DNA from 3 places in the Rhizobium sp. CB3171 genome. Region 3 is predicted to be linked to each of the others. Evidence: predicted binding sites of a transcription regulator. Region 3 holds the regulator's gene; each other region holds the start of a gene.
What was found. The regulator LexA, encoded in region 3, represses DNA repair genes until DNA is damaged. The targets are predictions, from matches to a motif close to TGTTCNNNNTGTGTTCNG.

Region 1 (10,353 bases), 1.9 Mb from region 3:
CAATGATTCGTCTTTAAGCGTTATCGACTACACCTTTATCGACGGCCTGTCACGGCCCTCAATCAGTCACCCGAACCAGGGTTGGTCGAGAAATATTTCTCGAACTTGCCCTGTTCGCCGTCCATTTCCTTGGCTTCCGGGAGAGGATCGCGCTTGACCGTAATATTCGGCCAGATCAAGGCATAATCCGCGTTGATTTTCAGCCACTTGTCGAGGCCCGGCTCGGTATCGGGCTTGATCGCCTCGGCGGGACATTCCGGCTCGCAAACGCCGCAATCGATGCATTCGTCGGGATGAATGACGAGAAAATTCTCACCCTCGTAGAAGCAGTCGACGGGGCAGACTTCCACGCAATCGGTGTATTTGCAGCGAACGCAATTGTCGGTCACGACGTATGTCATGAAGCACTCCAGGGATGTCTCTCGTTTTCCGCGGATGCGCAACCTGGAACGTCACGCTTTTCCCTCGGAAGCCGGCGGACAGGCGTATGCGCTATGCGCAGGCATGCCGACCGGCCGGTTACCAGCGGGTTGACCGTGAGGTATCGACTTTGCCGGCCAATTTCAAGGGATAAACAGTCCCAAAATCATGGAGTTCGAGCAGAGTTTTCTAATCATCCTCGGAGGTCAGCCGGTCTATAGCTCGCCGGTCGCGTTTCGTCGGCCGTCCGCTGCCCGGCGCGCGGAGCGCCTGCTCGAAGGGAGTGAGACGTTTTGTCTCATCTGGTGGCGGCGTCAGATCCTCATAAAGCAGCTTCGCTTCTTCAAAGGGACCTCTGCGCGCTCCCGGCTGACGCACGATCAGGACGACGTCGCGCCGCTCGAGCGAGAGCTCGATCCGGTCGCCTGCCTTGACGCCGTAGCTCGGCTGAACGACCCGCTCGCCATTCACCCGCACGCTGCCGTTCTGGACATAGACCTGCGCCAGCGAGCGGGATTTTACCATGCGGGCAAAGAACAGCCACTTGTCGATGCGCTGGCGCGAACCGGAAGATGGCTGCTTTTCGTCCGTCATGGCCTATTTCTTCATCTGCTCCTTGAGGGCAGCGAGCTTGGCGAAAGGAGAATCCGGATCGATCGGCTTTTCCTTACGCGGCGGCTTGGCCTCGAAGCGCAGCGGCTGCGATGCGCCGCGATTGTTGCGGTCGTTCCGATCATTGCGATCGTTACGCTCTTTCCGGTCACCCCGGTCGCCGCGATCCTGGCGGTCGTTGCGTTCGGAACGATTGCCCTGATGCTGCGGACGGCCGCCGTCGCGATTGCCGCGCGGTCCTCGGTTGTCGCCACGGGCCTCGCGCCCTTCGCGATTATCCCGGCCCTCGCGGTTGCCTTCGCCGTTCGCCTGCTGCTCGCCACCGCCGTTGCGGCGATTACCCTGGTGACCGCGCCCCTCGCCCTGATGGCCGCGACGATCGCCATGGCCGCGTCCACCCTGGCGCTGCTGGTTATCGCTGCGTCCGCCAAGACGCCAAAGCAGAACCGGCTTCGGTTCGACCACCTCGGCGACGGCATCGGCAACCTGCAACTCGGTTGCTGCCTCTGTGGCGTCCACCGGCTCGGCGGCGGCAGGCTCAGCAGGAGCTTGCGCTGCGGGAACCGCATCCTGTGCGGCGGTTTCGCCTTCGGTAGCCGGCTCATCGCCTGCGCCATCGGCATCGTCGTGATCGGCCTTCTCTGCGACGGTTTCCGCAGCCTGCGCCGGAGCAGGTGCCGAGGAGGTATCCTGCTGCGAAAGGAAGGCTGCCGCGTCTTCGGCCTTCACGGCGTCGGCACGATAGCCGAGACCCTTCAGGATCTCTTCCATATCTTCCAGCGTTGCGCCGAGGATGGAGAGCATCGCCGTCGTCGTCGTGAAGCGGCGGCCGTCATAGGCGCCTTCCGGACGCGACGCCTGGCCGGGCTTCCACTGCAGCAGCGGACGGATAATATCCGCCAGCCGCTCAAGAATATCGATGCGCACCGCCCGCTTGCCGAGGAAGCGGAAGCCGGCGAGCTTATAGAACATGCGCTCGAAAGTCGGATCGGTGACCACGGACGTACGGCCCGCCGCCAGAACCGGGATCAGGTCGCCATAGCCCGGCTTGTCGAGGCCGTCGTTCTTCAATGCCCAAAGCAGGGTGATGAGCTCGGCCGGAGCCGGCTTCAGCAGAGCGGGCACGAAAATGTGGTAGGCGCCGAAGCGGACACCATAACGGCGCATCGAGGCGCGCGCGTCCTGGTCCAGCGATTTCACCTCTTCCGTGACGTCGCGGCGGAAGAGCACGCCGAGATTTTCGACGAGCTGGAACGCCAGCCCCTTGGCAAGACCCTGCAAATCTTCGGCGCGCGACAGATCGTCGAGCGGCTTCAGCACCGTGCTGATATGATGATTCACGAAGCGCTCGATGCGCGCGGCGACATGATCACGCGCATTGCCCGTCAACTGCTCGTCTGCGAGCAGGATGACGCGCGGACGCATGACGTGATCGCTGCCCGACAGCCGCGCCACGGGATCGCCGAGCCAACGGACGAGGCCATCCGCACTGATCGCCAAATCGCTGTTGCCTGCCGCATGGATACGGGCGGCGCGCGCCTCGAATTCCAGCGCCAGCGCCTTCTGCGAGGCCGTCTGGACAGCCTTGGCGTCCGGCCCCTCGGTTCCCGCGATAGGCGTGAACCGGAATCCGGTCAACTGTCCCACATGATGCCCCTCAACGAAGACATCCCCATTCACACTGATTTCAGCTTCCAGCATCGCATTCTCTCTCAGGCGCTTCATGAGCACAGATGTCCTGCGATCAACAAAGCGTTTCGTCAACCTCTCATGTAACGCGTCAGACAATCGATCTTCGATTTCCCGCGTCTTTTCTTGCCAGTGTGTCGGATCGGCAAGCCAACCGGGCCGGTTCGACACATAGGTCCAAGTCCTTATCTGCGCGATTCGCGCCGAAAGCGTGTCGATCTCACCATCCGTCCGATCGGCGCGATGCACCTGCTCGGCAAGGAAGTCCTCTTTTACCGTGCCATAGCGCACAAGGTCGGAAAAGAGGGTGGCGATAAGATCGGCATGCTGGGCGGGCGTAATCCGCCGATAATCCGGAAGCGCGCAGGCTTCCCATAATTTTTCGACCCGCGCCGGATTATTGGCGAGATCGGAAATCTCCAGATCGCGCGACAGATATTCCAGCGCCTGCTGATCGACCGCCGGCAGTGCGCGCGTCAAGCCCTGCACGCGCGGCGCGCTCTCGAGGCTCGCGCGCAGCGAAGCGATCGAGGAGAAATCGAATTCCTTGGTGCGCCATTGTAGCACTTTAACCGTATCGAACTCGTGACCCTCAATGCGCCGTACCAAGTCGTCGTCGAAGGGATCCACCTGGCCCGTTACGCCAAAAGTGCCGTCCTTCAGATGACGACCGGCGCGGCCGGCGACCTGGCCGAGTTCGCCCGGATTGAGATTGCGGAACTGATAGCCGTCAAACTTGCGATCCTGGGCAAAGGCAACGTGATCGACATCCAGATTGAGCCCCATGCCGATCGCATCGGTCGCCACGAGATATTCGACATCGCCGGCCTGATAGAGCGCGACCTGTGCATTGCGGGTACGCGGGCTGAGCGCGCCGAGGACAACGGCGGCACCGCCGCGCTGGCGACGGATGAGCTCGGCGATGGCATAGACTTCGTCGGCGGAGAAGGCGACGATCGCTGTGCGCTGCGGCAGGCGGGTGATCTTCTTCTGTCCGGCATAGAAGAGATGCGACAGCCGCGGCCGCTCAACGACGGTGATCCCCGGCAGGAGCTGCTCAAGGATCGGCCGCATCGTGCCGGCGCCGAGCAGCAGGGTCTCGTCCCGCCCGCGCAAATGCAGGATACGGTCGGTGAAGATATGGCCGCGCTCCAGATCGCCGGCGAGCTGCACTTCATCGATCGCGACGAAAGAGGCCCGCGTCTCACGCGGCATCGCTTCGACGGTGCAGACGGAATAGCGCGCATTGGGCGGCGAGATCTTTTCTTCGCCGGTGACCAGCGCGACATACTGAGCCCCGACCTTCTCGACGACACGCGTATAGACCTCGCGCGCCAAGAGCCGCAGCGGCAGGCCGATGACGCCATTGCCGTGCGCCACCATGCGCTCGATGGCATAATGGGTCTTGCCGGTATTGGTGGGTCCGAGCACCGCGGTCACGCCGCGTCCGCTCAGGATCATTGGCTGCGAAGTCTGAGTCATAGGTCCATGCATGGGCGAGAAACCACTGTCTTCCGATCAGCAAGGTCCCCAGGGAAGAGAAGAAGAGATGACGACCATATGTGACAAAGGCAAGACCTGAAATGCAAAAACAACGGCCGGATTATGCGATTTTATCTTTGGCGGCTTCAACCGAAAGCTACATTCTCTCTGCATCCAAAACGAGTCCTGGTGAGTCGAGAACAGCTTGAGAACGAATCGGCGACGAATCGCTGACTCTGCCCTGTTCCCTTTGTGTTCACCACTACATATGGATTTCGATTTACAAACCGCCACCAGATAGTGAATCGCATTAGGACTCCTTTTTCGCGTGAATCAGGAGCCATCACGCGAATCCAGCGAACCAGCCTTCCCGTTTGGAAACATGGTTAACCATCTGTAAATTCCGCAATTTTCCGAGGATAAGTATCGAGAACGGCTCTGGGTTAAGATTCGGGCCAAAGCCGGAACGAATCGGCGACGAATCGCTGACTTTCCTCAATTCCGCATTTGTTCTCCACAACATCTAGTGCCTTCTCCGGCGAAATGCGCAGGACTCTGCAGGGTTGAAGCGCCAAATCACGTCGAATGGTGGATTGCAATTAACTTTTGAGCGAAACGTAATATGAAAAGTCCATAATCTCTCGCATTGATTGCAATCGTTAACTTTCCGACCAAAGCCGGAACGAATCGGCGACGAATCGCTGATTATCTCGTGTACTGTATTTGTTCACGGCTAGATATAGCGTTCGGAGGGGAAGCTCATCCAAATGGAGGATGATGTGACGATACGGGTAGCGAAAAAATTCGCCGGCATTAACCATTTCGACCGAGGAATTACCACTTTCCGGCGATAAGGCCTAAACCTTCCTCGCCGAAAGGGGTAGGTTCTCCGAGGCCACAATCCCTGCCGCCGTTAACCAAAGCCCAAATACAGAACGAATCGCTGACGAATCACGGACAAGCTCGCTTTCCCGTTTCGTTCACCGCAACATATTGTATTTTAAGCAGTTTTTAACCATATGCCGCGGTCGTCGGTGGGTATTTTCTTGCGCAGCCCGCAGCCGGACATTAACCTTTGCCGGGGCATGCCGGCTCATCTTCATGTCTTGTTATTTCTGAGCCGGAACAATTTCTCGTGAAATAAGTTTCTATCGACAGCGGCATTGGTGCGCCCTCATTCTCGAGGAGTGGATAAGGACGCATCGGCACTTGTATCTAGGCGCATCTTATCCGCTTGCGTGAGGTCGCTCTGGCGGGATGCTCTAGGCGCTGGACGCGGAGGAATACGCTATGCTTGGTACAATATTGCTCGTGATTTTGATTCTGCTGCTGATCGGAGCGCTCCCGAACTGGGGTTACAGCCGAGGTTGGGGATATGGTCCATCAGGTGGTCTCGGACTAGTTCTCGTCATCGTTCTTATTCTGCTATTGATGGGCCGGATCTGATCCGGCTGAGTTTGTTGAAGATCTCACACTAGGGAGCAATACCATGAAGAAAATCATTGTCGCGATCGCTCTTGTCGGCGCACTCGCCTCATGCACAGCAACCGAGAAGGGCACAGCCATAGGCGCCGGCACCGGCGCGATCATAGGCGGTGTCGCCAGCAATAGCTGGGGTGGCGCCGCAATCGGTGCCGTCGCCGGTGGCGCCGTTGGCTACCTCATCGGCCGGTCCCACGAGCACCAGGGCTATTGCATCTACCGCGACCGCTATGGCCGCCGCTATGAGGCTCGCTGCCGGTAAGCCGGTATAGACAAAGATCGATTTCTTCCGACCGATCGTCAGCGCTTCGTTGACGATCGGTCATGAAAGCCAAATCTTTCGCGCCGAAAATTTGGGCCGACATTTCTTGAGACGAACACTCACACCCACGCAGGTTTCGGGGGGATCGCGTCAACGTTTTTGGAAAGGAACGGCACCATGGCCGAATTCATTGCAAGTATCGCAGCATTCGCTCTTGTCGGCACCACATTTTATGTACTCGGCCATGCCGTACGGATGCGGGACAAGGAAATGCGCCGTGTGGCCCTTAAGCCTGTCGTTTTGGAATTCAAACCCCGGCCACGGCCGTCTGTGAATTCACGCCAGCGATGACTGCCGGGCAATTTCCCGGCAATCATCCGCCACTTCAGCCCATCAGCTCAAACGAAGAACTGGCCGCCATTGGCGCTGATCGTCGATCCCGTGATGAAGCCGGAATCGTCGCTAGCAAGGAAGACCGCGACGCGGGCGACTTCCTCGGGCTCGCCGAGGCGTCCCACAGGGATCTGCGGAATGATGCGCTCGTTCAGCACCTTTTCCGGCACCGCCAGCACCATCTCGGTGCCGATATAACCGGGGCAGATGGCATTGACGGTGATGTTCTTGGCAGCACCCTCCTGGGCCAGCGCCTTGGTGAAGCCGAGATCGCCGGCCTTGGCGGCGGAATAGTTCGCCTGGCCCATCTGGCCCTTCTGACCATTGATCGAAGAGATGTTGATGACGCGGCCGAAGCTGCGGTCACGCATGCCCTGCCAGACATGATGCGTCATGTTGAACAGGCCGGTAAGGTTGGTATTGACGACCTCGTGCCACTGCTGCGGCGTCATCTTGTGGAACATGGCGTCACGGGTGATCCCGGCATTGTTGACGAGGATCTCGATGGGGCCAAGCTCCTCCTGCACCTTGGCAATGCCGACGCCGCAAGCTTCATAGTCGGACACATCCCATTTATGGACGGAAATGCCCGTCTCCTCGCGGAAAGCCTGTGCCTTCTCGTCGTTGCCGGCATAGGTTGCCGCAACCCGGTAGCCTGCATTGCGCAGCGCTATCGAAATGGCCGCCCCGATGCCGCGTGTCCCGCCTGTCACCAACGCCACTCTGCTCATGTCCACTCCCCTCTGTTACCGCTAGAGCAGGATGAGCGAACCCGAATCGCTCATCCGTCTCTCGCTATTTATTTTAGCATGACCTTGTTTACAACCATTCCCGCATCGTTTGGCGCGACGCGGCTCAAAGCGCCTCGAAGCACATGGCGACACCCATGCCGCCGCCGATGCAGAGCGTTGCGAGACCCTTCTTGGCGCCGCGGCGCTTCATTTCGAACAGCAGCGTGTTGAGGATGCGCGCGCCGGAGGCGCCGATCGGATGACCGATGGCGATGGCACCGCCATTGACGTTGACGATCGACGTATCCCAGCCGAGATCCTTGTTGACGGCGCAGGCCTGTGCAGCGAAGGCCTCGTTTGCCTCGACGAGGTCGAGATCGCCGACCGACCAGCCCGCCTTTTCCAAGGCCTTGCGCGAGGCCGGGATCGGGCCGCTGCCCATGATCTGCGGATCGACGCCGGCAGTTGCCCAGGAGACGATGCGTGCAAGCGGCTGGATGCCGCGGCGCGAGGCCTCCGCCTCGGTCATCAGCACGGCGGCGGCCGCGCCGTCATTGAGGCCCGAGGCATTGCCGGCCGTCACCGTGCCTTCCTTGTCGAAGGCCGGGCGCAGCTTGGTCATGCCGTCCAGCGTCGCACCGTGACGGATAAATTCGTCGGCGTCGACGCTGACGTCGCCCTTGCGGCCCTTGACGATGAAGGGCACGATCTCATCCTTGAAACGGCCTGCGAGCTGGGCAGCCTCAGCCTTGTTCTGCGAGGAAACGGCGAACTGATCCTGGTCATCGCGCGAGAGCTGCCACTGGCGGGCGATGTTTTCCGCCGTGATGCCCATGTGATAGCCGTAGAAGGCGTCCGTCAGGCCGTCCTTGATCATCGTGTCGATCATCTTCATGTCGCCCATCTTGGTGCCGCCGCGAAGATGGGCGGCATGGGGGGCCATCGACATGGATTCCTGGCCGCCGGCAACGATGATCTTGGCGTCGCCAGAAGCGATCTGCTGCATGCCGAGCGCAACAGCGCGCAAGCCGGAACCGCAGAGCTGATTGACACCCCAGGCGGTTGCCTCCTGCGGGATGCCGGCCTTCATGGCGGCCTGACGGGCAGGGTTCTGCCCTTCGCCGGCCTGCAGCACCTGACCGAGAATCACCTCATCGACTTCCCTGCCCTCGACACCGGCGCGTTCCAATGCGCCCTTGATGGCAGCAGCGCCGAGCTCATGAGCCGGAATGGTCGCAAAGGCGCCGTTGAAGGAACCGACAGCAGTGCGAGCTGCACTGGCGACGACGATGGATGGATTGCTCATGGAAGCCTCCTCACAGGTTGAACATATATAAGGCGAAACTGTCAAAGCTTTGCGCCGGAGTCAAACGCCAAGAATTTTGATCTTCCAGATTTCATGAAGCCGTCATCGCCGGCAAAAATCTGATTAATGGAAAGGGCTTGCCGCATCGCACAAACCGATTGTCACCAAGCTTCTTTTGCGTCTACACTTGGGGGTGGAGGAGTTTCCATACAATCAGACGGGTCCAGGAGACTGATAATGGCAAAGAATGAGGGCCAGATCGTAATCAAGAAATACGCCAATCGCCGCCTATACAATACCGGCACCAGCACATACGTGACGCTGGATGACCTGGCGGAGATGGTGAAGAAGGGAGAGGAATTTATCGTCCAAGATGCAAAAAGCGGCGAAGAAATCACGCATTCGGTGCTGACGCAGATTATTTTCGAACAGGAATCGAAGACCGGAAATACGCTGTTGCCGATTTCATTCCTCCGGCAGTTGATCACCTATTACGGCGATCAGATGCAGATGGTCGTCCCGAGCTTTCTCGAACATTCCATGCGCGCCTTCACCGAACAGCAGACGCAGATGCGCGATCAGATCAACCGCGCCTTCGGCGAAACGCCGCTCGGCAAGAACCTGCAATTGCCGATTCAGATGGTCGAAGAACAGGTCCGCCGCAATACCGAAATGTTCCAGCAGGCCATGCAGATGTTCTCCCCCTTCATGAAGCCGCCGGCAAAGGAAAGCCGCAAGGCGGAGGCAAAGGACATCGACGAGTTGAAAGAGCAGCTCCGCGCGATGCAGAACAAGCTGGATAGTTTGTGAGCATCTTGCCGATGCCCGCCCACAGTGCAGCGCCGCTTTAATCCGTGCTCTGTACGAGCTTCTCCCCGTCGGGGAGAAGTCAAAAACCCTCACAAGCCGATCGAAACATCCCGTCCCGCCGAGCGGATCGAGATCGTGAATCCGCCGATGACGTCGATGAAGGTGATGACCATCAGGATGAAGAAAGTCTGCGTCGCCGCATCCTTGACCAGCAAGAATTCGACGAGATAGGCGATGAACACCAGCATAGACAGAATGTGATTAAGCAGCGAGCCGGAACCGTTGCGCGTCGCCTTCAAGATCTCGAAGAACAGCGTAATCAACGCGATGACGATGAAAAGATCGCCGAGCTGCAGCGTCCATGTCGCGCCCGAGAGCATGGGAAGAGCAAGGATGACATTGTTGAGCGAAGCGATGCCGCCGGCGCCCATCAGACCCAGCATCGCCAGATTGTAGAGCACGAGCGGAACGATCATCAGCGGGAAGGCAACAATCATAGCCAGGAAAATCCCTTCGGAATTGAAGTCGCCGCGAGTCTTAAAGCAAATCCAGGAAAAGTGCGAAGCGTTTTCCGGCGTGATCCTGCTGAACCAAATGCGCAAACAGAAAAAGGCCGGCGAGACGCCAGCCTTTGAATCTCAGCCCTTAAGGCAGCGCTTGAATTATGCGCTTTCCTTCGGCGTCAGAACCTGACGGCCGCGATACATGCCGGTCTTCAGGTCGATATGATGCGGGCGACGCAGTTCGCCGGAGTTCTTGTCTTCGACATAGGTCGGAGCCTTCAGCGCATCGGCCGAGCGGCGCATACCGCGCTTGGACGGGCTCGTTTTTCTCTTCGGTACAGCCATTCTCGTTACTCCACTTTGCGGACGAAACATATCAGCGGCCAGCCAGGCGGCCGAAACAGACATGGATCAATTTCGGAAATTGGGCGGGCTTATACATGGCTAAAGGGACTTTGACCAGTCCCTTCCCGCATTTTTTGCCCGCACCATCTGATTCGGCCGGATGGAAGCCGAATCGATGATCAGGCTTCGTCCTCCGGCACGATCCACGGCTCCTCACGCGCCGCTTTTTCCCATTTCTGCCAGGCGGGCAGCGCTTTCATCGCGGCCATATAGTCCAGCGTGTCGGCGGCACTGACGAGATCATAAACTTCAAAGCGG
Region 2 (10,353 bases), 260 kb from region 3:
CATGTTGTTTCAACCTGAAGCCGCACCCGCCGCCGCTCTGTTCTCCGATCTCGAACTGCGCCCGACGACGACCGGCTTTCTGCCGCAGGCGGAGCCGGTGCAAGTCGCCACGAACGATGTCGCCGCTCTGCCCATACCAGAGGCCGTACGGGCAGTGCCCACCGCCGATCAGGCGCCGCTTGGCATTCTCCTCACCCGCCGAGGTCTGCGGGAAAATGTCCGCGATCTGCAGGGCATCTTGAACGATATGGGCTTTGTTACCGGCACGCCGGACGGCATGCTTGGACCGGCGACGGTACAGGCGATCGCGGATTTCAAGAAAGCCCACAACATCACGACATCGGGCGGACTGGTGAGCCCGGCGCTGATGAAGGCGGTCTATGAGGTCGCCGGTAAGGGCGTACCGCCGAACGGCGAAATCATGGTTCGGCAGAATTTCAAACCGCTGTTCGAAGCTCCCGCCATCATCGCCGAGCCACAGGAAGCCCTTGGCACGCATTTCTTCACCGCCCATACGATCGACAAGGTGAACGGCAAGGCCGACTGGTTCGGCGTGACGCTGGAAGACGATCTTTCCAAGGAGGCGAAGAAGCGCTTCGGCATCACCAGCGAGGCGCAGGCAGAATCGCTCGACGCCGCCGACCGCGCGCTCGACCGCATCACCATACCCGATGACGTCAGGCGCAAGATCGAGGATCTGCTGACGGCAGGTTCGTCGCTGACGATTTCCGACACCGGCATCGGCCCGGAAACCGGCGACGGGACCGATTTCATCACCATCACCAATCGCGGCGCCCTTGGGAAAAACGGCTAGAGCGGCTAGCGTTTCACGGAATCTCAGAACCGCTCTGTCCTTTTGTTCTCTCGCAATTCCGGACGGAAAACCGCTGCGCACTTTTCCTGGAATTACTTTAGACCAGCTCGACGTCGATCACGCCGGGCGCGGTGCGTAGCGCGGCTGCAATCTCCGGCGTGATGCGGTATTTCTCCGGCAGCGCCACCTCCACCTCGCGCTTGCCCTCCTCCTTGATGACGATGAAGGAGACCAGGCCGTCGCCCTTGGCATTGAGGTGCGCGGCGACTGCTTTCAGCGGGCCGGAATCGCGGACATAGACACGCAGCGCCTTCTGCATCTGCAGCGACTTTTCCTCCAGCGACTGCGCCGTCTGTAGGCGCAGACTGATGCCTTCCGGCCGCTCGTCCGCCTGTGCGGTGATGACGAAGGATTTGCCGACTTCCAGCACGTCGCGATACTGATTGAGCACTTCCGAAAACAGCACGGCTTCGAACTGGCCGGAGGCATCGGAGAAGACGAAGATGCCCATCTTGTTGCCGGTGCGCGTCTTGCGCTCCTGCTTGGAAATCACGGTGCCAGCCAAGCGACCGTTGCTGGCCCCCTGCTTCACCGCCGCCGAAAAATCGGCAAAGGTCTGCACGCGCATCTTGTTCAGGACGTTCTTGTAAGTGTCGAGCGGATGGGCCGTGAGGTAGAAGCCGAGCACCTGGAATTCGCGTAGCAGCCGCTCCGAGGCGAGCCAGGGGGTGAAAGGCGGGAATGAGATCTTCTCAGGTCCCGAGGCAGCGCTTCCGAACATATCGGACTGACCACTTCGCTTGTTTTCCTGCGCGACCTGCGCATAGCCCATGACCCGGTCCAGTCCACCGATCAGTTGCGCGCGGTCGATATCGAAGCAATCGAAGGCGCCCGCGGAGATCAGGCTTTCCAGCACCCGGCGATTGATCTGCTTCGGATCGATGCGCAGGCAGAAATCCTCGATGCCGGCAAAAGGCTGGTCGCCGCGCACCTCGACAATATGGTCGACGGCGGATTCGCCAACGCCCTTGATGGCGGCCAGCGCATAGTAGATCCGGTTGTCGCCCGTTTCGAAATGGCGGAACGAGGTCTGGATCGATGGCGCGATGACTTCGATGCCGAGGCGCTTGGCGTCCTGGCGGAAGTCGTTGACCTTTTCGGTATTCGCCATATCGAGTGTCATCGAGGCGGCGAGGAACTCCACCGGATAATGCGCCTTCATATAGGCGGTCTGGTAGGAGACGATGGCATAGGCCGCGGCGTGCGACTTGTTGAAGCCGTAGTTCGCGAACTTGGCGAGCAGGTCGAAAATAACGTCCGCCTGCCCCTTCGATACGCCGTTCTTGACAGCGCCATCGACGAAGCGTTCGCGCTGCTGGTCCATCTCGGCCTTGATCTTCTTGCCCATGGCACGGCGCAGAAGATCGGCCTCGCCGAGCGAGTAACCAGACAGGACCTGGGCGATCTGCATCACCTGCTCCTGATAGACGATAACGCCCTGCGTCTCCTTCAGCAGATAATCGATCGTCGGATGGATCGATTCGATCTCTTCCTCGCCGTGTTTGCGGGCATTGTAGACCGGTATGTTTTCCATCGGGCCCGGACGATAGAGGGCGACCAGCGCGATGATGTCCTCGATGCAGTCCGGGCGCATGCCGATCAGCGCCTTGCGCATGCCCGCACTTTCCACCTGGAACACGCCGACCGTCTCACCGCGCGAGAGCATGTCGTAAGTCTTCTTGTCGTCGAGCGGAATGCTGGCGAGATCAAGTGTAATGCCGCGCTTGGCGACGAAATCGACGGCTGTCTTTAGAACCGTCAGCGTCTTCAGGCCGAGGAAGTCGAACTTGACCAGGCCGGCCTGTTCCACCCACTTCATGTTGAACTGGGTGACCGGCATGTCGGAGCGCGGGTCTCGATACATCGGCACCAGCTTCGACAGCGGCCGATCGCCGATGACGATGCCGGCGGCGTGTGTCGAGGCATGGCGATAAAGGCCCTCGATCTTCTGGGCGATATCGAGCAGACGGGCAACGACCGGTTCCTTGTCGGCCTCCTCCTGCAGACGTGGTTCCTCCTCGATCGCCTTGCTGAGCGGGGTCGGATTGGCGGGGTTGTTCGGCACCAGCTTGCAGATCTTGTCCACCTGGCCGTAGGGCATTTCCAGCACGCGCCCAACGTCGCGAAGGGCGGCGCGCGCCTGAAGCGAACCGAAGGTGATGATCTGCGCCACCTGCTCACGGCCGTATTTGGCCTGGACATAGCGGATCACCTCTTCGCGACGATCCTGGCAGAAGTCGATGTCGAAGTCCGGCATCGAGACGCGCGACGGATTGAGGAAGCGCTCGAACAGCAGCGAGAAACGCAGCGGATCGACGTCGGTAATCGTCAGCGCATAGGCAACGAGTGAGCCCGCGCCCGAACCGCGGCCCGGGCCGACCGGAATATCATGCTGTTTGGCCCATTTGATGAAGTCCGCGACGATCAGAAAGTAGCCGGGGAATTTCATGCGCTCGATGACGCTGAGCTCGAACTCCAGCCGCTCGCGATAGTCCTTCTCCGCATAGCCGGCCGCCATGCCGAGCGAGGAGAGACGCCGATCGAGACCTTCGACCGCCTGGGCGCGCAGCTCCGCCGCCTCGGCGCGTTCGGCCTCCTCCGGATCGTCAGTGGCGCCGGTGAAGCGCGGCAGGATCGGCTTGCGTGTCTTCAGGACGAAGGAACAGCGCCGGGCGATCTCGACGGTGTTCTCCAAGGCTTCCGGCAGATTGGCGAACAGCTTCGCCATATCGGCGCGGCTCTTCAAATAGTGATCCGGTGTCAGGCGAAAACGAGTGTCGTCCGAAACGATGGCATTGTGGGCGACCGCCATGAGGGCGTCGTGGGCCTCATAATCCTCACGCGTCGGGAAGAAGGCCTCGTTGGTCGCGACCAGCGGCAATTCATGCTCATAGGCGAGCGCGATCATCTTCTGTTCGTGGCGACGATCATACGTGCCGTGACGTTGCAATTCGACATAAAGCCGATCACCGAACAGGTCCTTGAGCGTCAGCAGACGCGACAGCGCCTGCGGCGCGTGGCCTTCCTTCAACGCCATATCGACCGGACCGCCAAGCGAACCGGTCAGCGCGATCATACCGTCCGTGCCGATTTCCTTCAGCCAGGAGGCTGTGATATGGACAGCCTGATTGCCTTCGCCGCCCAGATAGGCGCGGCTCACGAGATCGACCAGCCGCTCATAGCCCCGCTCCGTAGCGGCGAGCAACACGATGGACGGCAGCTTGGCGAGCGCCTGTTGCGGGCCGCGCTTTTCGCCCTCGACACTATCTTCCATGTCGATCGACACCTGGCAGCCGATGATCGGCTGCAGGCCCTCATCCATCGCCTTCTGGGAAAACTCCAGCGCGATGAAAAGGTTGTTGGTATCGGTGATGGCGATGGCCGGCTGATTGTCGCCCGCCGCCTTGGCGAGGATCTTCTTTAGCGGCAATGCGCCTTCGAGCAGAGAATATGCGGAATGGACGCGAAGATGCACGAATTCCGGCGTATCTCCGACCGGCGCACCCGCTGCGCCGCTGTTCATCATATCCGCCATCATATGCCTTTCCGCATGCCCAAATGAATCGGCTGCATTTTCGGCATAGCGGACGATAAAGTCCATAAGTTGACTTCATGATTCACGGGCGCATCGCGACACCCGTGAGGATAAGTTTCACATCGCCATCATGATGAGGGAAAAGCTGGCGACAAACATGACGATGGAGGTGAATGCTGCAACGTCTCGAATGATATCGGTCATTTACGCGCTCCTTACTCGTTATGTTTCTTTTTTGTTCTATTTATGTTCGAGAGTCAATAGCTGCATCAATAATTTTCATCATCAGTATTTTGAAGAGTATCAATGGACGGGATCACAACCCTAAGCTATGAAAACGCGAAGGGAGGGATCACGATGAAACCACTTGCCTGCGCTCTCATTCTGCTTTCGGTTACATCCGCGGCTCACGCTGACGATACCATTGCGCCCGACCGCATCATCGACGCGGCGGTCGGCGATTGGAACAAGGACGGTAAGCCGGACCTTGCTTTGCTGGCGTTGGCCGCGCCAGACGACGAGACCACGATCGGCATCTATATTTATCTCCGCGACAAAGAACATCAGTTGCTCAAGCTGGCGGCCGCCGCACCCGACAAAGTATGGGGCCGAGGCGAGCCGGGCGGTATCTTCGGTCAGGAGCCTTCGATCACGGCGCTGCCCAATGGTTCGATCGCCGTCATGTCCCAGAATGACGCGATCGGGCGCGACCGCTGGCATCAGACGCTCACCCTCGCCTTCCGCAACAACGCCTTCGTCGTCGCCGGCTACACCTTTGATTACCGGGACAATCTCGACGCCGATAGAAGCTATAGCTGCGACTACAATGTCCTGACGGGCAAGGCGACGAAGAGTGGCAGGGAACTCCAGACTGAAGCCAAAACCATCAAGATCCAGGACTGGAAAGACGATATCGGCCGGAAAGCTTGTGGGGAAAACACGTAGCGGCTTTTCATTTGTTCACTGTATGTTCTTTACTTGCTATCGAGCGCGTGGCATTCTGTGCCCTCACCAAGAATGGAGAGGGTAATGGAGAGGGTCATGCCGGATCTTGCCGCGCTGAACGATTTTATTGTTGCCGCGAAGGCGGAGACCTATGTCGGCGATGGCGAGAGGCTGCCGTCCTGCCGGAGCGGCTCGCATGACATCGGCTATGCCAGCGGCCGCTGGCGCTATCTCGATAGCTACTTCGGCGGCACGGATTTCGCCGGACAGGAAGTCGTCTGGTACGATGACGAGCCGGTCTGGGCGATGAATTATTTTGGACGAATCGTCGAGCCCGATCTGATCGATGGCAGGGCTGCAGGGATGGTCATCAAGGCGGCGCTCATGCGGCTCTACCTCGATGAAAAACGCTTTCTCGGCGGTTTCGAATTCGCCCATTCATTTGGCCAGTATGTCGATCGCAGTACCGGCGGCTGCGATCATTTTATCGGCCATGAGGTCATCCTCGTAAACGGACGCAAGGCCTATGAGCTGGATTACCGCGGCGGACTGATCGTCCCTTGATGGGCACCGTCAGAATTCGACGACCTTACCGTCATGGATAGTCACGCGGCGGTCCATACGAGCCGCCAGTTCGTGATTGTGCGTGGCGATCAGCGCGGCAAGCCCGGACTGGCGCACCAGCGCCTCCAGCGCGTCGAAGACATAATGCGCCGTATCGGGATCGAGGTTGCCGGTCGGCTCGTCGGCCAAAAGCACCAGCGGTGCGTTGGCAACGGCGCGGGCAATCGCGACGCGCTGTTGCTCACCGCCGGAAAGCTCCGCCGGGCGGTGATCGGCGCGATGACCAATGCGCATATAGTCGAGGAGCTGGGCAGCGCGAGCGCTCGCCTCTTTCCGGGAGAGACCGGAAATCAACTGCGGCATCATGATGTTTTCCAGCGCGGAAAACTCGGGCAGCAGATGGTGGAACTGATAGACGAAGCCAATCTCGCTGCGACGGACGGCCGTGCGCTTTTCATCGGACAGTCCCCCGCAGGCCTGGCCATTGATCGTCACCTCGCCGCCATCGGGATGTTCGAGCAGGCCGGCAACGTGCAGAAGCGTCGATTTCCCCGTTCCCGACGGCGCGACCAGGGCAACGATCTCGCCGCTGGTCAAGGCGAAATCGGCGCCCTTCAGGATCGACAGCCGCGTTTCGCCCTGCCCGTAATGACGCTCCACGCCCGTAAGCTGGAGAACGACGTTGCGTTTGATCAAATGTGGAATTCCTTATTCGTACCGTAGCGCCTGCACCGGATCGAGCCGCGAGGCGCGCCAGGCCGGAAAGATCGTGGCGAGGAAGGAGAGCGTCAGCGCCATCACGACCACGGAGAGGGTCTCGCCGAGATTCATTTCCGCCGGCAACTTGCTGAGGAAATAGACCTCGGGATTGAAGATCACCGTGCCGGATATCCAGGAGAAGAACTGACGGATCGATTCGATATTGAGGCAGACGACGACACCGAGCGCGACGCCGGCGACGGTGCCGACGACGCCGATCGCCGCGCCCGTCATGAAGAAGATGCGCATGATCGCCCCCGACGTCGCGCCCATGGTGCGCAAAATGGCAATATCGCTTCCCTTGTCCTTCACCAGCATGATTAGACCGGAAATGATGTTGAGCGCAGCGACGATGACGATCAGCGTCAGGATCATGAACATGGTGTTGCGTTCGACCTGCAGCGCCGAGAAGAAGGTCTCGTTCACCTGCCGCCAGTCGGTCAGAAAGACCTGCCGCCCCGCCGCCGCTTCGATCTTCGGCCTCAGCGCGTCGACATCATCCGGGTTGCTGACGAAAAGCTCGATCTTCTCGACGATCCCCTCGGCATTGAAAAAGATCTGCGATTCCTCCAGCGGCATGAAGACGACGGAGGAATCGTATTCCGACATGCCGACTTCGAAGATGCCGGAGATCGTATAGGCTTTGACGCGCGGATTGACCCCGAAGGGCGTCACGTCGCCGTCCGGCGCAGTCAGCGTAATCTGGTCGCCGACCGTCAGCCCCAGTTGCCGCGCCAAGCGCGAACCCACCATGACGCCCTGGCCGGCGGTGAAGCCGACCATGTCGCCATCGACGATGTGGTCCGAAACAGTCTTGAGCTTGGTGAGGTCCTCAGCACGGATGCCGCGCACGAGCGCGCCGGTGCCGGAACCGCCGCGGCCGGAAGCCAGCGTCTCGCCTTCGACCAGCGGCAGAGCCATGGTAACGCCCGGGACGGCAGCGAGCCTCTGTGCCAGCGCGGCATAATCATTCAGCGGCGAATCTACGGGCTGAACAACGACATGGCCGTTGAAACCGAGAATCTGCTTGAAGAGCTCGGCGCGAAAACCGTTCATGACCGCCATGACGATGATCAATGCCGCAACGCCCAGCATGATACCGACCAGCGAGAAGCCGGCGATGACCGAGATCGACGCCTCCTTGCGCCGGGCGCGCAGATAGCGCCAGGCGACAAGCCGCTCGAAGCCGGAGAACGGACGCGATGACGGGCCGGTTTTGAAGGCCTTCTCCTGCTGCTTCACTGCCTCGCCTACCGCCATTCGCTTCTCATCCTATCGTTTATCAGCCTGCCAGCCGATTGATCGCCGCTTCGACGGTGATCGTTTCGCGGGCGCCGGTCTTGCGATCCTTGACTTCCACTTCGCCGTTCGCGATCGAACGCGGCCCGACGATGATCTGCATGGGCACGCCGATCAGGTCGGCAGTGGCGAACTTCGTTCCGGCACGATCGTCCGTATCGTCAAGCAGAACGTCCTTGCCGGCCTTCGAGAGCGCCGCGTAGATCGTCTCGCAAGCCGCGTCGCAGGCCTGATCGCCGGCCTTCATGTTGATCACGACGGCATCAAAGGGCGCGATCGACGCCGGCCAGATGATTCCGTTCTCATCATGCGATGCTTCGATGATGGCGGGAACAAGGCGTGTCGGGCCAATACCGTAAGAACCCATATGGACGGCATGCTCCTTGCCGTCAGGACCCTGCACTTTCGCGCCCATCGGTTCGGAATATTTCGTGCCGAAATAAAAGATATGGCCGACCTCGATGCCACGGGCCGACAGGCGCTCGCCTTCCGGAATGGCGTTGAAGGCCGCCTCGTCATGCATCTCGGAGGTCGCCGCATAGACCGACGTCCATTTGTCGAAGATGGCTTTCAGGCCAGCGACGTCATCAAAATTCGTGTCGTCTGCGGGGATGTCGAAATTGACGAAATCCTTGTGGCAGAAGACCTCCGATTCGCCGGTGTCGGCGAGGATGATGAATTCATGGCTGAGGTCGCCGCCGATGGGGCCGGTGTCGGCGCGCATCGGAATTGCCCTGAGACCCAGTCGAGTGAAGGTGCGCAGATAGGCAGCGAACATCTTGTTATAGGAGTGCACCGCGCCTTCGAGCGTCAGATCGAAGGAATAGGCATCCTTCATCATGAATTCGCGCGAGCGCATGGTGCCGAAGCGCGGGCGGATCTCGTCGCGAAACTTCAGTTGGATATGATAGAGGTTCAACGGCAGGTCCTTGTAGGACTTGACGTAGGAACGGAAGATGTCGGTGACCACCTCCTCATTGGTCGGGCCGTAGAGCATGGGGCGCTCCTGGCGGTCCTGGATGCGCAGCATCTCCTTGCCATAGGCGTCATAGCGGCCGCTTTCCTGCCAGAGCTCGGCCGACTGCAGCGTCGGCATCAGCAGCTCGATGGCGCCGGCACGGTTCTGTTCCTCGCGGATGATATTGTTGACCTTGTCGAGGACGCGCTTGCCCAGCGGCAGCCAGGAGTAAATGCCTTGCGACTGCTGGCGGATCATGCCGGCGCGCAGCATCAGCCGATGGGAAACAATTTCAGCCTCTTTGGGATTTTCCTTCAGAATGGGCATGAAGTAACGAGACAGGCGCATGGGCTGATTCCAGATGGTTTGACGTTCCGCATTTGGCGGAATCGTTAGAAATTTAACTGCTGGAGGAGTTCATAACTGCTTCGGCGCAGGAAAGAAACCCGCATTTAGCGCGAGTAAAGCGGACGAACACCCGCAAATGTTGGGCAACGTCATATATTTTTGGAAATTCGAAAAAATGCACGTTTATAAGGATTTGGGAGAGAAATGTGTCAACAGAAAAATTCTGCGCGACTGTAGCAAAAATGCAAAAAAACAGATGACAACGGCCAATCTTTGAGCTAATTTTAGCTCACAAAAGAGGCAAGAAGGCTAAATTCTTGTCGTTTCGCGGTCAAGTCTTGGGAGGATCAGATCTTAGGCGCGCTCGCTCGCAGCCCCGGCAACGGATAAGGATCACGCGATACTTAAAAACAAGGCTTACAGCCTTGTTTTTTTTTGCTTTTCTGCGGCCCTGATCACGACCCTTTCGAGCCGGCAGACTTTGGAAACGTTCCCAACCGCAGTCAAGTCAACGCGACGGCATCATCGCCGTTGCGCAGCCTCTTTGCCTCAAACTGATGACAAGGGTATGACGGATTGCTGGCTATTCGGTGGCGAAGGATTTCAGCCGCAAATTGCAAAGAATTTCAAGGATAAACGTCAGCCGTCGTAGCGTGGAATGATCGGTGGGATCGAGTTGAAGCCGATGCCCAGATAGTGGGAGCTGATGTACCAGGCGCCGTAGATCAGGCCGGATACCAGCGTCGTGATCAGCACCACTCTCAAACCACGGAATTTCGTCGGCGCACTTTCGATGGTGCCGAGGACCACATGATTGTCTTCGGCCTGGGTGCGCAAACCAAACGGCAGGATGGCGAAGAGCGTGATCCACCAGACAACGAAATAGACAGCGCATGTCGAAAAAATCTGCTGGACCATTATGCTTCCTCAAGACAGGCTTCAAACCGGCCCGCACTCTCATCATCCCAACCAGCTTATAGAGCCAAAGCTTCCTTGTTTCAAAGCGCAGTTCAGCGCTCTAATGTCACACTGCTGTGTCGAACGCCGATCTAAGGGGTCGCGCTCTGCTCA
Region 3 (10,353 bases):
CATACTGCAATAAATGATCTGTAGCGCGGCAACAGGTAAGTGATACGGGTGAGGATAGCGCCGAAAAGTCCGTTTCCCGGCAGCAAGACAAAGACGCGCATTCTTCAGTTCGGATTGTCCAACGGCAACGCAATTCACCATCCGATCTCGGAAAGGCAGAAGAGCGGCCTGTCGTTACTTCTATCTTTGCAGCAGTACTCAATCTGATTGTCGGGTGCTTGGGGGAGACATGCGCTTGATGCTCGTCGAGGGGGCGCCCATACGCCCGGTCTTACATTTGACGGCTTCTCTTTGTCTGGCCCTGGTGGGCCACGTCCGAAGGTTCACGGATTCTGTCGCTCGCTTGATTTCCCTTATGCCCAGCGGCTTGGTCGCCGTTGCACTTATCCTTGTTTTCACGGCTATTGCGCCGCAACTGTGCCACGCGCAGACCCCCGAAACGGCCCCCACAGCACCGCCTGCAAAGCTATCGGAATTGCTGCGTCTGATGAATGATCCGGAGCTGCGCCAATGGCTGGAAAAGCGGCAAGCAGCCGAGCAACAGCCGGCACCTTCGGCGACGGCGACGCTGGTCGAAACCGGAGAGGCCCGCGCTCGCGCTCGATATAAGGCGCTGCGGTCGGCGATTCCCAATGTACCGGGGCAGCTCGCCGCTGCAGCGAGCAGGGTGCGTGAGCAGGCAAGGAACAACGGCTTTGCGCCTGCCGTCGTCATGTTCGCCGCATTGGTCTGCGTCGGTCTCGCTGCGGAATGGTTTTTCAAGAAAACCGTCCTGAAAGCCCAGTTTCCAAATCCTCTTGTCGCACATACGATCGGAGAATTAGGACCGTGGATCACTTTCACCCTCGTCAGCTCCGCCATTTTCCTAGCCATAGACTGGCCGCCGCTACTGCATGTGGTGATCCTGTTTTATCTGACGGCATTCATTGCTGCTCGCCTCGCATTTGCCGTCTGCAGACTATCGATGGACGCGGGCTCTCTGTCGGCCTTCGGCTATCGCAGGGCTTGTCTCTTCATTGCCGTTTTGGCGATAGCCGGCGCCACGACGTCGCTGACCAGACCGCTCTCCATCGACGGAGATGTCGGCACCGTCGTCTCCCACGGGTTCTCCATTCTCCTATTGCTGATTACGCTCGAAGCCGTGTGGCGGCGACCGGCCAAGGAAACCGCTGCCCGACAGTTAACGCTTATGAACATCCTTTATTCACTCTACGTTGCCTGCCTCTGGCTTCTTTGGGTGGCCAACTTCGTCGGCCTTTTCTGGCTTGGCATCTATGTCGTTGTTCTTCCGGGGCTATTGACTGCCGTCGGACGAACGGCCGAAGCATTTGCAAAGGGACGCTGGCCTGGTGACAACAAGAACAGTGCGCGCATGGTGCTGGCCATCCGCGGTGCGCGGGCGCTCGTCATCGTAGCCGCGGTCGCCTGGATTACCGTCGTCTGGCACTATGATCCCAACATCCTCGCACGAGAAAATCCGGCGATCGACGCCGCTGTTCGCGGTGCGCTGAAGAGCGTCGTCGTTCTGATTTTGGCCGATCTCTGCTGGCAATTGTCGAGGGCATTCATTGACGAGAAATTGAGCGCCGCCGATAGCAGTGCCTCCTCGCCATCGGCGGAAGCCGCGCGCGCGGGCCGCCTTCGCACCCTGTTGCCGATCTTCCGCAACGCACTGGCAGCCATCGTTATCGCAGCCGCCGTCCTCACCGTGCTGTCCGAAATGGGCGTGCAGATCGGGCCGTTGATTGCGGGGGCCGGCATATTCGGCGTGGCGATCGGCTTCGGCTCGCAAACGCTCGTCAAGGATATCGTCAGCGGCATTTTCTACCTGATGGACGATGCCTTCCGCGTCGGCGAATACGTTCAAAGCGGCAGCTACAAGGGAACCGTGGAATCCTTCAGCCTGCGTTCCGTCAGGCTTCGACATCATCATGGTCCGGTGTTCACAGTTCCCTTCGGCGAACTCGGCGCCGTTCAGAACATGAGCCGCGACTGGGCGATCGATAAATTCCTGCTACGGGTTCCGTTCAATACCGACGTCGCCAAGGCGAAAAGGATCGTCAAGCAAATCGGAGAGCAGTTGAAAGAAGATCCGGAAATCGGACCGCAGATTCTTGAGACCCTGAAAATGAAGGGGGTGGAGCAAATTGGCGACTTCGGTATCGAACTGAGTTTCGCTTTTACCGCCCTCCCCGGTCGGCAAACCTACATACGGCGCCAGGCCTATACCATGATCCGCGACGCCTTCATGGAAAACGGCATCGACTTCGCTCAGCCGACAGTGCAGGTGGGTGGCGAGGAAAAATCCGATGCCGCGATCGCAGCCATGACACTGCAGAGAAAGAAGATCGCTGAGCAAATGACGCAATCGGCGGCGCCGCCAACCTGAACGTTCGCGCGAGATCAGTCACCAGCCTCATCTCCGCGCCCTCTTTGGCAAGGCGACAACCCTGGAGCCGATACCGGATGACGTTGGACAGAAAGGAGATCCAATGTGCTGAACGACCATCTGACGTCTATTGCCGCGCACGTTATTCAAATAGCGCTGACACCGGTCTTTCTGCTGGCGGGCACCGCCGGGTGCCTCAATGTCTTTTCGGCTAGGCTCGCCCGCGTCTCCGACCGGGTCAACAGCCTTTTCGAACGGGTGACCTCTGAGGACCCGGATGAAACGCGGTTGCTGCAGCTCTATTATCTGCGGCGGCGAACATTGGCGCTGGAGATCGCAGTTCTGCTCGGCACGGCATCGGGCGTGTTCACATGCCTTGCGACGCTCGGCCTCATGGGCGGTGCAATTCGACAGCAATTTCGCGAGCAATTGCTGCTCTGGCTCTTTGGCCTTGCCGTCTTCGCACTCATGGGCGCCTTTGTGGCCTTTCTCGTCGAGATGATTCTGGCCGGGCGCAGCATGCTAAGGCAGATCGCCAACGACCGTACCTTGCTCGAGCACCGGCACGGGAGTTCGAGGAAAAGTTCAACCTATTGATATCCCATCGAATATTACTACGGATGGCACCAATCCCGGCCCCTCAGAAATCCGGATTCCCAGTCAGATCCATAGCTTGCTCTCCATGGTTCGGAGAGTGTCGTCCTCCAAAGAGCTTATAGAACGAAGAACATGGCTTTTCGCCGCCTTGGAGATAATCCGTTTTGGGATCGTCCGAAATTTTGCTTCGCCCGATTCCGCATATATTTCTGCTATTTAGTTTGAAGGTGCCGGGAAAAAAGTCATCTGCCCGGGACCTGTTATGTTCCCATTTATTTGATGCACCTACAAAATGTTCACCGAAATTTAAGGGCTTGCGGAACACATATGGAACATATAGTGTCCGTTCTGGATTTGTTTCACGACACCTTCTCAGTCCCGAGGTTCAAAACGATGTTGACGCGCAAGCAGCAGGAACTGCTTCTCTTCATTCACGAACGAATGAAGGAGTCCGGTGTTCCGCCATCTTTCGACGAGATGAAAGATGCGCTGGACCTTGCGTCCAAATCCGGTATTCACCGTCTCATCACGGCTTTGGAAGAACGCGGCTTCATCCGTCGCCTGCCGAACCGGGCCCGGGCGCTGGAGGTCATCAAGCTACCGGAGGCCTATAGCCCGAGCCTGCAGCCTCGCCGCGGCTTTTCGCCAAGCGTCATCGAGGGTAGCCTTGGCAAGCCGCAACTTGTGCCGCCGCCCGCACCCACCAAGCCGGTGAGTGAGGACAACAACAGTTCGGTTTCGGTACCCGTCATGGGCCGCATTGCCGCCGGCGTTCCGATCTCGGCCATCCAGAACAATACTCACGACATCACCGTTCCCGCCGACATGCTCGGCTCCGGCGAGCATTATGCGCTGGAGGTCAAGGGCGACTCCATGATCGATGCCGGCATCTTTGACGGCGATACCGTCATCATCCGCAACGCCACGACCGCCAATCCCGGCGACATCGTCGTCGCTCTCGTCGATGATGAAGAGGCGACATTGAAGCGCTTCCGCCGCAAGGGAGCCTCGATCGCGCTTGAAGCGGCAAACCCTGCTTACGAAACCCGCATCTTTGGGCCGGATCGAGTGAAGGTACAAGGCAAGCTCGTCGGTCTCATTCGCCGCTATCACTGACCGGTGACGCCGGCTTGAGCGGCGCGCCAAAAGTGTCTGTTCGCCAGTCGTAGGAGCGATGCAGGCTCCATGGCCGCGAAAGGTTTTCAAACGCTGCCGTCATTATCGGTTTATCGGTGCTAAGGCTCATTTCGATGGACCCTGTGCGGCGCAATGTTGCACCTGTGAAGAGCGTGGCGCCAGAGCGGCAGCGATCAAGACGCAGCCGTACGGAGGTGATGACGATATTGGCCGTGTCGCAGGCCGGAGCGAGATAGGCGGCATCTTCAATGGTGACAAGCATGTCGCCATTATCCAGCATTGCCACGCACCATGCACCTTTTTGGCAGGCGAAACCGCCCGGCCCGGCCGCGTCTAATGCCGCATCCATCGCCTTTCGAACGGTGCTCTGTTCTTCGGAATTCAGGCGACGATGCTTGTCTGATTTGCTGATTTTGGGGAGCTGACTATCCGGCGGAAGCATCGTTGGCGGTTGCTGCTCGGTGATCGCCAATGCTCTTTGCCACTGCTCGAAGATGAAATCCGGCGGTTTTTCGCGGTTTGTCGTCAGCGCACCGTTGCGCAACAAGGCGACCAGCGTGCCGTCCTCGGAGATCATGAGATCAGGCTTGAGGACACCGGGACTGAGTGCCACGACTGCAACCGAACCGATGATCAAGAGCGCACCTGCATGTCGCAGCCATGTTCTCAGCAAGGTCATCAACAAGAAGCCGGCTATGACCGTCGGGAACAGCCAGACCGGCAGCCGACCGAAGGGAATATTGCCGCCCCAGGCGGCAACCGTTTTGGCAATGACGATGACGACATCAAGTCCCCAGCCGGTTATCTGCCAGAAAGGGGCATCAACGCCAAATGGCATCAGTAGCGTCGCCGCCATGCCAAACGGCATGACGACAAAGGAGACGACCGGCATAGCCGCCAGATTGGCGATGAGACCATATGTCGCCAATCGGTGAAAATGCTCTATCGAGAAGATTGCCGTCGATGCGCCGCCTATAAAAGAGGTCGACAATATGCTTCCGAAGAAACGGGAAACGAAGAGCAGCGGACGCATGACCCGGAACCGGGAGAGAACGCTCTCCCGATGCGGCCTCCTCGCCCAGAGCGAATAGCCGGACACCAACGCCAGGGTCGCGGCGTAAGACATCTGAAAACTTGGTCCGAGCGCCTGCGAAGGCGACAGTATGAGAATGACTATCGCCGATAGCGCCACGTTGCGCAGGCTAATGGATGGTCGGTCGAAGAGCACGGCGATCAGTATGATAGCCATCATGATGAAGGCACGCTCCGCGGATACCCCGAAGCCGGAAATGAGATAATAAGCCGTCACTGTAACTAGCGCGCCGAAGGCCGCAATCTTCTTTGTTGGCCAAGCCTGTGCCACGCCGAAAAACAGACTGAGGGCGTAGCGTAAACCGACATAAAAGATGCCCGCGGAGAGCGCCATGTTCAGGCCGGAGATGGCGATGATATGCGCAAGACCCGAGGTCCGCAGCGCTTCCGTCGTATCGTCTGAGATCGCTCGTCTCTCATCGGTGACAAGCGAAGCCGCAAAGGCGCCGGTGTCTCCGGGCAAAAGCGTCCTGATTCTATCGCCGATATGGCTGCGCAAACCGGCAAGCCAGATATCCGCCTTGTCGAGGACCGACCCCTGAACTACATCACTAGTCGGCGACAATAATGTCTGCGTTCCATAGGCAAAACCATTCGCGCCGGTGCCATCGAAATAGGCGCTGAAGGCGAAATCGTTGAGGCCGGGCAAGGCAGGTCCGGCCGGCGGCGTCAACCGCGCTCTACCCTGAATGCGGTCGCCGAGTTCGAAGGGCTGGAGCTGTTTGCGCACGAAAATGGTGATCTGCGCCGGCGGCCGGCGAATGGTCGGTTTTTCCGTTGCCTCCAGGGCGACGACATAGCGCCAACGGCCCTTGTCGTCGGCTTCACGCCGTTCGATCCGCCCGGTGATGGTGGTCGTCACCGCAGAGTCGAGCATCACCGTCGATGCGCGCCAGGTTTCGCATTGCGCCAGAGCCATGCCGGAGCACACCAGCATGCCGGCAAACAATATGTGCCGTAGCACTCGCCCCGCCTGCTGCTGGCGGAAAAATGCGACAGCGAAGATAAGGAGGGCCGTAAAAACAGCTTGCGGCGGCGGATCGGCTCCGACCGAGAACCAGACGATCGCGCCGGCGCCGATGTAGACCGGCGCAAATAGCATCGCGCGACCGTGCGCCGCCTCTTCTTCGGCTAAATGGTAAATGCTGAGTCGGATGCTGCCTGCCGCGAGGCGAAGGCGGGCAATAAGCGCGGCGTGGTCCTGTGTCCGCTCTGGCCGCGACGCTTTGGCACGAGAAATAACCGCGCCCACGCTCTGCTCGCGCACGGCAACCGCAGCCAATTCCCGACTATCCACCTGCGGATCCGGTGCCTCTAAATTAGGCATATATTCCAGCGCCCACGCAAAACTACAGCTATAGCGGGAGTTTTGCCGTCACCGGCCAGTGATTTCAACTGAAATCGGCATCATCGCCGACAAAAGACGCTAATTCACGCTTGCGCAAAACGGTCCCTTCTACCGCAGTGCCCAAAAGTTGATACTGCAATGCACAAATAGGCGTAAGGATAACTTGGCATTAGGCTCTGGATCATATAGCTAATCGTTAGTCGCTTAACCCTTTGGCGCTTTTTAAGGCGCCAATCCCGCCAAATCTTGGAGGATCAGCATGACGGAACAAAGCGCGAAACTAACTTGGGGTGAAAAGACGGTGGATTTGCCGGTTAAGTCCGGAACCATCGGCCCAAGTGTCATTGATATTGGTGCCCTTTATAAGAACACCTCCACTTTCACCTACGATCCTGGCTTCACTTCGACTGCGTCGTGCGAATCCAGCATCACCTTTATTGATGGCGACGAAGGCGTTCTGCTGCATCGCGGTTATCCGATCGAACAGCTTGCCGAACACGGCGACTTCCTCGAAGTCTGTTACCTGCTGCTCTACGGCGAATTGCCGACCGCAGCCCAGAAGAAGGACTTCGATTACCGGGTCGTGCACCACACCATGGTGCATGAACAGATGTCTCGCTTCTTCACCGGCTTCCGTCGCGATGCGCATCCGATGGCCGTCATGTGCGGCTGCGTCGGCGCTCTGTCGGCCTTCTATCACGACTCCACCGACATCACCGATCCGCACCAGCGCATGGTCGCAAGCCTGCGCATGATCGCCAAGATGCCGACGCTTGCCGCCATGGCTTACAAGTACCATATCGGCCAGCCCTTCGTTTACCCGAAGAACGACCTCGATTATGCGTCGAACTTCCTGCGCATGTGCTTTGCCGTGCCCTGCGAGGAATATGTGGTCAACCCGGTGCTTGCCCGCGCCATGGACCGCATCTTCATCCTGCACGCCGATCACGAGCAGAATGCGTCGACATCGACGGTTCGCCTCGCGGGCTCTTCCGGCGCCAATCCCTTCGCTTGCGTCGCCGCCGGCATCGCCTGCCTCTGGGGTCCCGCTCACGGCGGCGCCAACGAAGCTGCGCTCAACATGCTGACGGAAATCGGCACGGTTGACCGCATTCCGGAATATATCGCCCGCGCCAAGGACAAGAACGATCCGTTCCGGCTGATGGGCTTCGGTCATCGCGTCTACAAGAACTACGATCCGCGCGCCAAGATCATGCAGAAGACGGCGCACGAGGTTCTCGGCGAACTCGGCATTAAGGACGATCCGCTGCTCGACATCGCGATCGAACTGGAGCGTATCGCGCTGACCGATGACTATTTCATCGAGAAGAAGCTTTACCCGAATGTCGACTTCTACTCCGGCATCACGCTGAAGGCTCTCGGCTTCCCCACGACCATGTTCACGGTGCTGTTTGCGCTTGCCCGCACCGTCGGCTGGATCGCCCAGTGGAACGAGATGATCGAAGATCCGGAACAGCGTATCGGCCGCCCGCGCCAGCTCTATACCGGCGAACCGCAGCGCGAATACGTTCCGGTTTCCAAGCGTTAAGCCGAAGAAGCGAGACAACAAAAAACCCGGTCAGAAATGGCCGGGTTTTTTCTTGGACAGGACATCGAGAACGATCGCCGCCGCCTTTTCGCCGGGCGGCTCCTCGGTCTGCATCCGCTGCCAGACCAGATCGTAACCCTGAAGCATGGCTGCACGCTCGGGCGTATCGCTCGATAGCCGCTCCATATAGCGCGCCAGCAGACCAGGGCGCAGCACATCGTTGATCAGTTCGGGCACGACGGCATAGTCGGCAATCAAATTCGGCAGAGCTGCCGTCCAGGTCTTGATGCGCGAGAGTACGAATCGGGCAAGCCACTCCGTCTTGTAGGCCGAGACGACGGGAACGCCCGCAAGGCCCAATTCCAGCACCACGGTGCCGGAAGCCGCCATCGCCGCATCCGCTTCCGCGAAAGCGTTCCATTTGGCATCCTGGCCGACGAAGACATCCGGCTTGAGGCGCCAGTTTTCAAGGAGGGAGCGCACCAATGCCTCCTGTCGCGGAACGGTCGGCAACACGTAACGAACGCGATCGTTTCGCCGGCTAATCTCCGTCACCGCCTGCTCGAAAACCGGCAGAAGCTGACGGATTTCCGAGGAACGCGAACCGGGAAGCAACAGGATCGTCTTCTCTCCGTCAGGCGCGCCGAGAGGGCGAAGCGCACGCCGGCGGCGGGTTTCGACCAGGCTCGAATCCACCGTCAGCCGATGGCCGACATAGGTCGTGGCCGGCCCCGCCAAGCGCTGCATCGCTGCCGGCTCGAACGGCAGGATGGCGAGGACATGATCGACATAGGCGAGCATTTTCTGCGCGCGATATTCTTTCCACGCCCACACGCTCGGGCAGACATAGTCGACGACCGGCAAGTCCGGCAGCGCCGCGCGCACCTTCTTGGCAACGCGATGGGTGAAATCCGGGCTATCGATGATCAGGAGCACGTCCGGCTTGGCTGCGATAATGGCGTCCGTCGTCTGGCGGATGCGGGCAAGCAGTTTCGGCAGTCGCTTGATGACCTGCGCAAAACCCATAATCGACAGTTCGGAATAATCGAAAAGCGAACGCAGACCCTGCGCTTCCAGGGCATCGCCACCAACGCCGATCAGTTCGACGGCGCCATCATAACGTTGCTTCAATGCCGCGACGAGATCGCCGCCGAGCAGATCGCCGGAGACCTCGCCGGCTACGACAGCAAGCTTTAACGGCACACCGCTCACATAAAGCCCTCCGCGCTAAGGCCGCGATCGATGCCGCAGACGAACAGCCCGGCTTCGTCGGCAGCCGCAATGACCGCTTCGCGCTCCAGCACCAGCGCCCTGCCCGCCTCGACGGCGACGCCGGCAAGGCCGGCCTTCTTTGCGTTGAACACGGTCGAAACCCCGATCGACGGAAGGTCGGCGCGCACGTCCTGCTGCGGCTTGCAGAGCTTCACCAATACGCCCCGGCGACGCGCCGATATGCGCCCTTCGGCCCGCAAACCGGCGACGCGCTCGATCATCTTGTCTGTGCCCTCGGCGCCCTCCAGCGCCACGACGCGGCCGCCGACGCTGACGGCACCCTGCCCGACATCCAGCAATCCAAGGGCAATGGCTGCCTTCGCTCCCTGCGCGATATCGCGCAGATCCTCTTCCGATGGCGAGAAACGGCCGAGCGGCCCGGTGGTCGCCAGCAGATCCGGCGCGATCTCATGCGCGCCGACGACGCGGACACCGCCGGCCTCGATCAAACGGATAACCATCTGCAGCACAGCATTGTCGCCACCGGAAAGAAGGGTGCGGATGGTCGACGGCAATTCCTTGATCACGCGCCAAGTCGGACGCACATCGCGCCAGGGCGGACGACGCGCGACAGCGCCGGACATGACGACCCGGTCGACTCCATAGCGGCGAAACATGGCCTCCAGGCCGGCAAAATTGCCGACGCCGAGATTGGCATGATCGAAAGCGGACCAGTCGCGATCCGCCTCATCCGTCAGCGCAATGATAACGGGATTTTCGCCTGCCTGCCGGGCGGCATCGGCAACATAGGCCGGCAAAAAGCCGCTGCCTGCGATGATCGCCAGCCTGCCCGCATGGTTTTGACCGCTCGCGGCCACCTCAGCCCTTACCGCGATTGGGCGACGACAATGCGCGATCGCTTTCGGCGGCGATGAAATCGAGGATCTCGATCACTTCCTTACAATCGGCATATTCTTCGCGGATCGCCGCCGCATTGTCGCGGATCGAGCCCTCGCCTTCGAAAATGCT

Region 1: QA648_RS16325 (helicase-related protein) is a predicted target of LexA. The motif match lies at 4,446-4,463, and genes of this name have one in related genera.
Region 2: dnaE (DNA polymerase III subunit alpha) is a predicted target of LexA. The motif match lies at 4,646-4,663, and genes of this name have one in related genera.

Annotation. Positions count from the first base shown of each region.
Region 1 is NZ_CP121652.1:3,354,107-3,364,459, forward strand. Features, by position in the region: gene fdxA (ferredoxin FdxA) at 63-401, opposite strand; gene QA648_RS16320 (RNA-binding S4 domain-containing protein) at 610-1,014, opposite strand; gene QA648_RS16325 (helicase-related protein) at 1,018-4,203, opposite strand; gene QA648_RS16330 (DUF3309 family protein) at 5,494-5,649, shown strand; gene QA648_RS16335 (YMGG-like glycine zipper-containing protein) at 5,693-5,947, shown strand; gene QA648_RS16340 (beta-ketoacyl-ACP reductase) at 6,346-7,071, opposite strand; gene QA648_RS16345 (acetyl-CoA C-acetyltransferase) at 7,196-8,377, opposite strand; gene phaR (polyhydroxyalkanoate synthesis repressor PhaR) at 8,615-9,187, shown strand; gene QA648_RS16355 (hypothetical protein) at 9,277-9,684, opposite strand; gene rpmF (50S ribosomal protein L32) at 9,850-10,035, opposite strand; gene QA648_RS16365 (glutathione S-transferase family protein) at 10,215-10,353, opposite strand, start outside.
Region 2 is NZ_CP121652.1:1,000,400-1,010,752, reverse strand. Features, by position in the region: gene QA648_RS04980 (L,D-transpeptidase family protein) at 1-814, shown strand, start outside; gene dnaE (DNA polymerase III subunit alpha) at 912-4,409, opposite strand; gene QA648_RS04970 (hypothetical protein) at 4,767-5,354, shown strand; gene QA648_RS04965 (DUF5680 domain-containing protein) at 5,451-5,918, shown strand; gene QA648_RS04960 (ABC transporter ATP-binding protein) at 5,928-6,611, opposite strand; gene QA648_RS04955 (lipoprotein-releasing ABC transporter permease subunit) at 6,627-7,937, opposite strand; gene proS (proline--tRNA ligase) at 7,960-9,282, opposite strand; gene QA648_RS04945 (DUF1467 family protein) at 9,922-10,200, opposite strand; gene mce (methylmalonyl-CoA epimerase) at 10,332-10,353, opposite strand, start outside.
Region 3 is NZ_CP121652.1:1,263,394-1,273,746, reverse strand. Features, by position in the region: gene QA648_RS06325 (mechanosensitive ion channel family protein) at 356-2,389, shown strand; gene QA648_RS06320 (DUF2721 domain-containing protein) at 2,495-2,986, shown strand; gene lexA (transcriptional repressor LexA) at 3,380-4,102, shown strand; gene QA648_RS06310 (ComEC/Rec2 family competence protein) at 4,083-6,542, opposite strand; gene gltA (citrate synthase) at 6,823-8,112, shown strand; gene lpxB (lipid-A-disaccharide synthase) at 8,143-9,324, opposite strand; gene QA648_RS06295 (LpxI family protein) at 9,321-10,202, opposite strand; gene lpxA (acyl-ACP--UDP-N-acetylglucosamine O-acyltransferase) at 10,204-10,353, opposite strand, start outside.